One region of the Saccharothrix sp. NPDC042600 genome, then DNA from elsewhere that is predicted to be linked to it. Evidence: riboswitches for the same ligand, from Rfam matches in the RefSeq annotation. Region 1 holds a riboswitch; each other region holds the start of a gene.
What was found. A riboswitch is a leader RNA that binds a small molecule or an ion and turns the genes downstream of it on or off. The one in region 1 is predicted to bind S-adenosylmethionine.

Region 1 (2,256 bases):
CCGTCACCGTCCCAGCCGCGCGCCTGCCCCTGCGCCTTCTTCACCTTCCACGGCGGCATGCCCAGTTCACCCGCCAGCTTGAACGGGTCGCCCCGGCCCACCGCCGACACCCGCGCGATGGTCCGCACCGCGTCCGCCAGCGCGTCGGCGACCAGCACGTGCGGCACGCCGAGGTGGATCGCCCACCGCAGCGCCTCCAGCGCCCCCGCCCGGTCGCCCATGACCGCCTTCTCCGCCACCGCGAACCCGGTCACCTCGGCCCGACCCCGGTGGTAGCGGTGCACGGCGTCCACGTCCACCTTGCCGCCGGTGTCCGCCACGAGCTGCGACGCCGCCGCCGCCAGCTCGCGCAGGTCCGAACCGACCGCCTCGATGAGCGCGCCGACGGCCTCCGGGTCGGCCTTGCCGCCCGCCGAGCGGATCTCGTTGCGGACGAACGCCTCGCGGTCGGCGGCCTTGGTGATCTTGGGGCACTCGATCACCTCGGCGCCGGCCTTGCGCAAAGCCGTAGGTAGTTCCTTCGCCACTTTGCTGCGTCCGCCGCCGGTGTGGACGACCACCAGCGTCACCCCGTCCGCGGGCGACTTCGCGTAGGCCAGGACCGCGTCCGCGATCTCCTTGCCGGCGTCCTGCGCGCTCTCCAAGGCGATCACGCGGCCCTCCGCGAACAGCGACGGGCTCACCAGTTCCGCCAGCTCAGGAGGGGTGAGGTCGGTCACCTTCACGCGGGTCAGGTCGGCCTGCGGGTCGAGTCGGCGGGCGGCGGCCAGCGCGCTGCGGACAGCGCGCTCGACCAGCAACTCCTCCTCGCCGACCACCAGTTGCACGGGGGCGGGAGTGACTGCGGCGGCGCTCACGGACCCGATCCTCCCACGCCGCCGCGGCCGTCCGGATGGTGGACGGATCTGGCTGAACCTCGGGACGGTGTCGTAGGTTGAGGGCACAACTGAATACCGCTCATCCAGAGGGGCAGAGGGATCGGCCCGAAGAAGCCCCGGCAACCCGTCGTTGCGGCGCCTTGCGCGCTGCCGACCACGGTGCCAATTCCGACCCGCCAAGCGGGAAAGATGAGGAGAAACCTCGCGATGACTGCTGTCAGTGTGCCCTCGACCGCCACCTCCTTCGACCTCGGCCCGGCTCGCGCCCTGTCGTGTCGCGAGTGCGGCCACGAGACCCCGCTCGCCCCGGAATACGCCTGTCTGGAGTGTTTCGGGCCGCTGGAAGTCGCCTACGACTTCGGCCGCGTCCGCCGCGAGGACATCGAGGCGGGCCCCCGGTCGATCTGGCGCTACCGCGGCCTGCTGCCCGTCCCGTCGAACGTCGAGTCGCACCCCAACACCAACCCCGGCCACACCCGCCTCGTCGAGGCCGACAACCTCGCCAAGGCGCTGGGTGTCCGCAAGGTCTGGGTGAAGGACGACACCGGCAACCCCACCCACTCGTTCAAGGACCGCGTCGTCGGCGTCGCGCTGGCGGCGGCCCGCGAGCTGGGCTTCAAGGTCCTCGCCTGCCCTTCCACCGGCAACCTCGCGAACGCCGTCGCCGCCGCGGCGGCCCGTGCGGGCTGGCAGTCGGTCGTGCTGGTCCCCTCCTCCCTCGAACGCGCCAAGATCCTCATGACCGCCGTCTACGACGGCAACCTGATCACCGTCGACGGCAACTACGACGACGTGAACCGCCTCGCGCAGGAGCTCGCCGCCGAGCACGAGGACTGGGCGTTCGTCAACGTGAACGTCCGGCCCTACTACGCCGAGGGCTCGAAGACCCTCGGCTACGAGGTCGCCGAGCAGCTCGGCTGGCGCCTGCCCGACCAGGTCGTCGTCCCGATCGCCTCCGGCTCCCAGCTCACCAAGGTCGACAAGGCCTTCCGCGAGCTCGGCGAGCTGGACCTTGTCGAGGCCACCCCGTACAAGGTGTTCGGCGCCCAGGCCACCGGCTGCTCCCCCGTGTCCGCGGCGTTCAAGGCCGGCCACGACGTGGTCTCCCCCGTCCGCCCGGACACCATCGCCCGCTCCCTGGCGATCGGCGCCCCCGCCGACGGCCCGTACGTGCTCGACGCGGTCCGCCGCACCGGCGGCGCGATCGAGGACGTCACCGACGAAGAGGTCGTCGAGGGCATCCGCCTGCTGGCCCGCACCGAGGGCATCTTCGCGGAGACCGCCGGCGGCGTGACCGTGGCGACCGCGAAGAAGCTCATCGAGACCGGGCAGCTCGACCCCGACGCCGAGACCGTGCTGCTGATCACCGGCGACGGCC
Region 2 (2,256 bases), on a different contig from region 1:
GGATCGCGCCCACCGCGAGCGGCACGATCGCCGCCGTCGGTCCGATGGTGTTGCCCAACAACAAGCGGGTGAACGACATCAGCAGGATCAGCAGGACCAGGAACGGCATCGACCGCCCCAGGTCCACGATGAAGCCGAGCAGGTTGTGCACCACCGGCTTCGGCCGCAACCCGCCGGGAGCGGTGAGTTGCAGCCAGATGCCGACGGGAATGCCGAGCAGCACAGCGATCAGGGTGGAGACGGCCACCATGTAGAGGGTCTGGCCGGTGGCGACCAGGACGCCGTCGAACACGGTGGACCAGGGTGTTGCAGACCTCACGCAGCTACTCCCTGCGGACCGGTCAGGGTCCGCCGCACTGCCCCACCCGCGTCCGCGATGAATTCGAGCGCCGAGTCGGCGCGTTCTCCGTTCAGGCCGACGCGGAAGCGCGCGACCGGGGTTTCGCCGAGCCGGGTCAGGCCGCCGCCGAGCAGGTTCAGCTCGACGCCGAACCGCGAGGTGGCCTCCGGCAGCAGCGCGCCGACCGCGGCGAAGCCGACCAGCACCACGTCCGCCACGCGGTCGTAGGCCTTCTCGGCGGCCGGGTTCTGGTCGACGGCGGGCAGCAGCGACGAGGCCGTGCGGGAACCGGCGTCGGCGACCAGGTCGAGCACCTTGCCGTGCTCCACCACGCGGCCGTCCTCCAGCACCGCGACGTCGTCGCAGATCTTGCGGACCACGCCCATGTCGTGGGTGACCACGAGGACCGTCACGCCCAGCTCGGCGCGCGCCCGGTCCAGCACGGTCAGCACGGAGCCGGTGGTCTCGGGGTCCAGGGCGGAGGTCGGTTCGTCGGCCAGCAGCACCGACGGGCTGGCGGCGAGGGCGCGCGCCACGGCGATGCGCTGGCGCTGCCCGCCGGAAAGCTGGTCGGGGTAGGAGCCGGCCTTGTCGGTCAGGCCGACCAGGTCGAGCAGCTCGGCGACGCGGGTGCGGCGCTGCGGGCCGGGGACGCCGGCGGACTCCAGCGGCAGCGCCACGTTGCCCGCGGCGGTGCGCTGACGCAGCAGCGAATCCCCTTGCGGCACAACGCCGATCTGGCGACGGGCGTTGCGCAGGGCGGTGCCGCCCAGGGAGACCAGGTCGGTGCCGTCGACGCGGATCGCGCCGCTGTCGGGGCGCTCCAGGAGCGCGACGCACCGGGCCAGGGTGGACTTGCCCGCCCCGCTGGGGCCGACGACGCCGAGGACGGTGCCCGCGGCGACGTCCAGGTTCACGCCGTCCAGTGCGCGAACCTGTCCGGTACTCCCGGGGAAGGTCTTGGTGAGGTTCTCGACAGTGATCACGTTTTCGCTCCACGACTGCACGCGGCAGCGCACGCTCGTGGCGTGCGCGTCCGGGGACTCAGCTCAGGTAGATGCCCAGCGCGGTAGGGCGCGTAGGGCGGCGAGGACTTGAGAGGCGCCTAGGCTTCTAGTAGCTGCGACAGCCCGATACCGTGCGGCGGCCGTGGTCGACGACTCGCCGTCGAGTGAGCATTCGCATCCTGGGCACGTGATCCTCCATCGATCCTGGCTGAAGCACCTGCCCCATGGGGGGTGGTTGCTGCGGCGTCGTGGAGCCAGGTCTCTCGGCCGCTCGGGATGGCAGCACGAGTACACCCGACGGACCTGCCCGAACGCAAGCCTGGACGCGGATCGTTCGTCAAATCACACTTTCGGCCGAAAGATCACCGGCTAGATTGATGAGGCGGCTTCGGCTATCCGGACGAAATCTCCTACGTCCAGTTGTTCGCCCCGCGCGCCCGGGTCCACACCCGCGCTGACCAGCAGTTGCTCGGCCTTGGCGGCCGATCCGGCCCAACCGGCGAGCGCCCCGCGCAACACCTTGCGCCGCTGCGCGAAAGCCGCGTCCACCAACGAGAACACGGTTTTCTGGTCCACTGTGGACAGGGGCGCGTGGCGCTCGAACGCGACCAGCGCGGAGTCCACGTTGGGCACCGGCCAGAACACCTGGCGCGACACCGGCCCGGCCCGGCGGGCGTCGGCGTACCAGGCGAGCTTGACGCTCGGGACGCCGTAGACCTTGCTGCCGGGACCCGCCGCCATGCGGTCGGCGACCTCCGCCTGGACCATCACCAGGCCCGTGCGGAGGGTGGGCAGTTCGGCCAAGAGGTGCAGCACCACCGGCACTGCCACGTTGTAAGGGAGGTTCGCCACCAGGGCCGTGGGCTCTTCGGGGAACTGGTCGGCGGTGACGCGCATCGCGTCGGCCTC
Region 3 (2,256 bases), on a different contig from region 1:
CCAGGAAACCGGCGTCCTGCCCGCGCACCACGAAGCTGACCACGCCGACCCGGTCGTGCTCGGGCCCGAACAGCGCCAGCTCGCAGGTCCCCGGCACGGTCGCCAGACCCGCCCGCAGCCGGGCGAGCAGCTCCCGCTCGTGCGCCACGGTCTGCTCCCAGTGCCGGCCCAGCACGTCGCAGGCCACCGCCAGGGCGTGCACGCCGACCACGTTGGGCGACCCGGCCTCGTGCCGCTCGGGCACCGCCGACCAGGCCACGCCCAGCCGGTCGCCGTGGTCGCTGACCCGGGCCGTCGCGCCGCCGCCGACCAGGTACGGCTCGGCCGCCTGCAACCAGTCCGCGCGCCCGACCAGGACGCCCGCGCCGAAGGGCGCGTAGAGCTTGTGCCCGGACAGCACCGCGTAGTCCACGTCGAGCGCCTTGAGGTCCACCGGGCGGTGCGGGGCGAGCTGGGCGGCGTCCAGGGCGATGCGGGCGCCGTGCCGCCGGGCGACGGCCGCCAGCTCGGCCACCGGCCACACCTCGCCGGTCACGTTGGACGCGCCGGTCACCACGACCAGCCGCGGCCCGACCGGGGCCGCGCGCAACGCGCGGTCCAGCTGCAGCACGGCCTCGCCCGCGCCGCCCGGCGTCCGCAACCGCCGCACGTGCGGCCCGCGCCACGGCAGCAGGGCCGCGTGGTGCTCGGTGTCGAACAGGACCACGGCCGTCTTCCGCGGCAGGCTGCGGGCCAGCAGGTTCAGCGCGTCGGTGGTGTTGCGGGTGAACACGACGGTGTCGCCGGTGCGGGCGCCCAGGAACCGGCGCACGGAGTCCCGCGCCTGCTCGTAGACCTTCGTGGACACCTGGGAGGCGAAGCCCGCTCCGCGGTGCACGCTGGCGTACCAGGGCAGCAGCTCGTCCACCGCGTCGCGCACCTGCTCCAGGCAGGGCGCGCTGGCCGCGTGGTCGAGGTTGGCGTACTCCACGCGCTCACCGGTCACCAGCGGCACGCGCAGCGACGCGCCGACGACGCGGGGCAGAGCGGCGATCGATCCGGGGACTGCGACGGTCACGACACCCTCCGACGGGGTCCAGGCGGACTCCGCTACCGGGAGAGGAGGCCCGCGCTTGCCCGACGCCCTCCGCGCCAGGCCAGGTCCTCATCGGGGGCACCCCACCGCGGTAGGAGGGTTGCCGGCCAGCTAGCCCGAGCTTCGCGCTGGCACTCATGACCTTGGACCCGACGTTAACCCACCGCCGACCCCGAGTCGAGTCGCGTTCACATCATGGGAGACCGGTGTCGCCCTTCCACCGCGCGTACCGGCCGGCCCGGTCCACGGCGCGGATGCGCTGCTCGGTGGCGGTGCGGGCGCTGTCGGTGCAGACGACGAGGAGCTGGTCGAACTCCTGGAGCCGGGTCGTGGGCTGCGGCGTGAACCCTTCGTCACCCCGAACCACCAGGCTCACCACCGCGCCCGGCGGCAGCCGCAGCTCGCTCAGGTACACGCCGTGCAGCTTGGAGCCGCGTTGGATGCGCACCTGGAGCAGCTCCGCGCCCAGCTCGTCCAGCGCGGACGAGTCCACCTGGACCTCCCGCGCCTCCCCGGACTTCTCCAGCCCCAACCACCGCGCGAGCCGCGGCAGCGTGCTGCCCTGCACCACCGTCAGCAGGACGACCAGCACGAACACCGCGTCCACCAGGTCCTGCGCGCCCGGCACGTTCTGGATCAGCGGGATCAGCGCGAACACGATCGGCACCGCGCCGCGCAGCCCCGACCACGAGATGAACACCTGCTCGCGCCACGGCACCCGGAACGGCAGCGCCGCGCACAGCACCGACAGCGGCCGGGCCAGCAGCACCAGCACCCCGCCCGCCACCAGCGCGGGGACCAGCGCCTCCAGCAGCCGGCCGGGCGAGGCGTACAGGCCGAGCAGCACGAACAGCCCGATCTGGGCGATCCAGCCCAGGCCCTCGGCGAAGGACAGGGTGTCCGCGCGGTGCGGCAGGCGGGCGTTGCCCAGCACCAGCGCGGCGGTGTAGACGGCGAGGAACCCGGACGCGTGCGCGAGGTCGCCCGCGGTGTAGGCGAGCAGGCACACCGCGACCGTGGCCAGCGGGTACAGGCCGGTCGCGGGCAGCGCCGCCCGGCGCAGGCCCTCCGCGCCCAGCCGGCCCAGCGCGACGCCGATGGCCGCGCCCGCCACCAGCTCGTAGCCCATGAGCAGCGGGGCGGTCCAGGTGATCGGGTCGGGCGAGGCGAGCAGGACGACC

Region 2: another riboswitch for S-adenosylmethionine. It lies ahead of AB0A74_RS03635 (ATP-binding cassette domain-containing protein); the one in region 1 lies ahead of thrC (threonine synthase).
Region 3: another riboswitch for S-adenosylmethionine. It lies ahead of AB0A74_RS41205 (aminotransferase class V-fold PLP-dependent enzyme); the one in region 1 lies ahead of thrC (threonine synthase).

Annotation. Positions count from the first base shown of each region.
Region 1 is NZ_JBEZBW010000007.1:33,397-35,652, reverse strand. Features, by position in the region: gene holA (DNA polymerase III subunit delta) at 1-857, opposite strand, end outside; SAM riboswitch class I at 955-1,074, shown strand; gene thrC (threonine synthase) at 1,086-2,256, shown strand, end outside.
Region 2 is NZ_JBEZBW010000003.1:58,465-60,720, forward strand. Features, by position in the region: gene AB0A74_RS03630 (methionine ABC transporter permease) at 1-319, opposite strand, end outside; gene AB0A74_RS03635 (ATP-binding cassette domain-containing protein) at 316-1,326, opposite strand; SAM riboswitch class I at 1,540-1,630, opposite strand; gene rsmA (16S rRNA (adenine(1518)-N(6)/adenine(1519)-N(6))-dimethyltransferase RsmA) at 1,717-2,256, opposite strand, start outside.
Region 3 is NZ_JBEZBW010000167.1:4,488-6,743, reverse strand. Features, by position in the region: gene AB0A74_RS41205 (aminotransferase class V-fold PLP-dependent enzyme) at 1-1,057, opposite strand, end outside; SAM riboswitch class IV at 1,104-1,218, opposite strand; gene AB0A74_RS41200 (potassium/proton antiporter) at 1,269-2,256, opposite strand, start outside.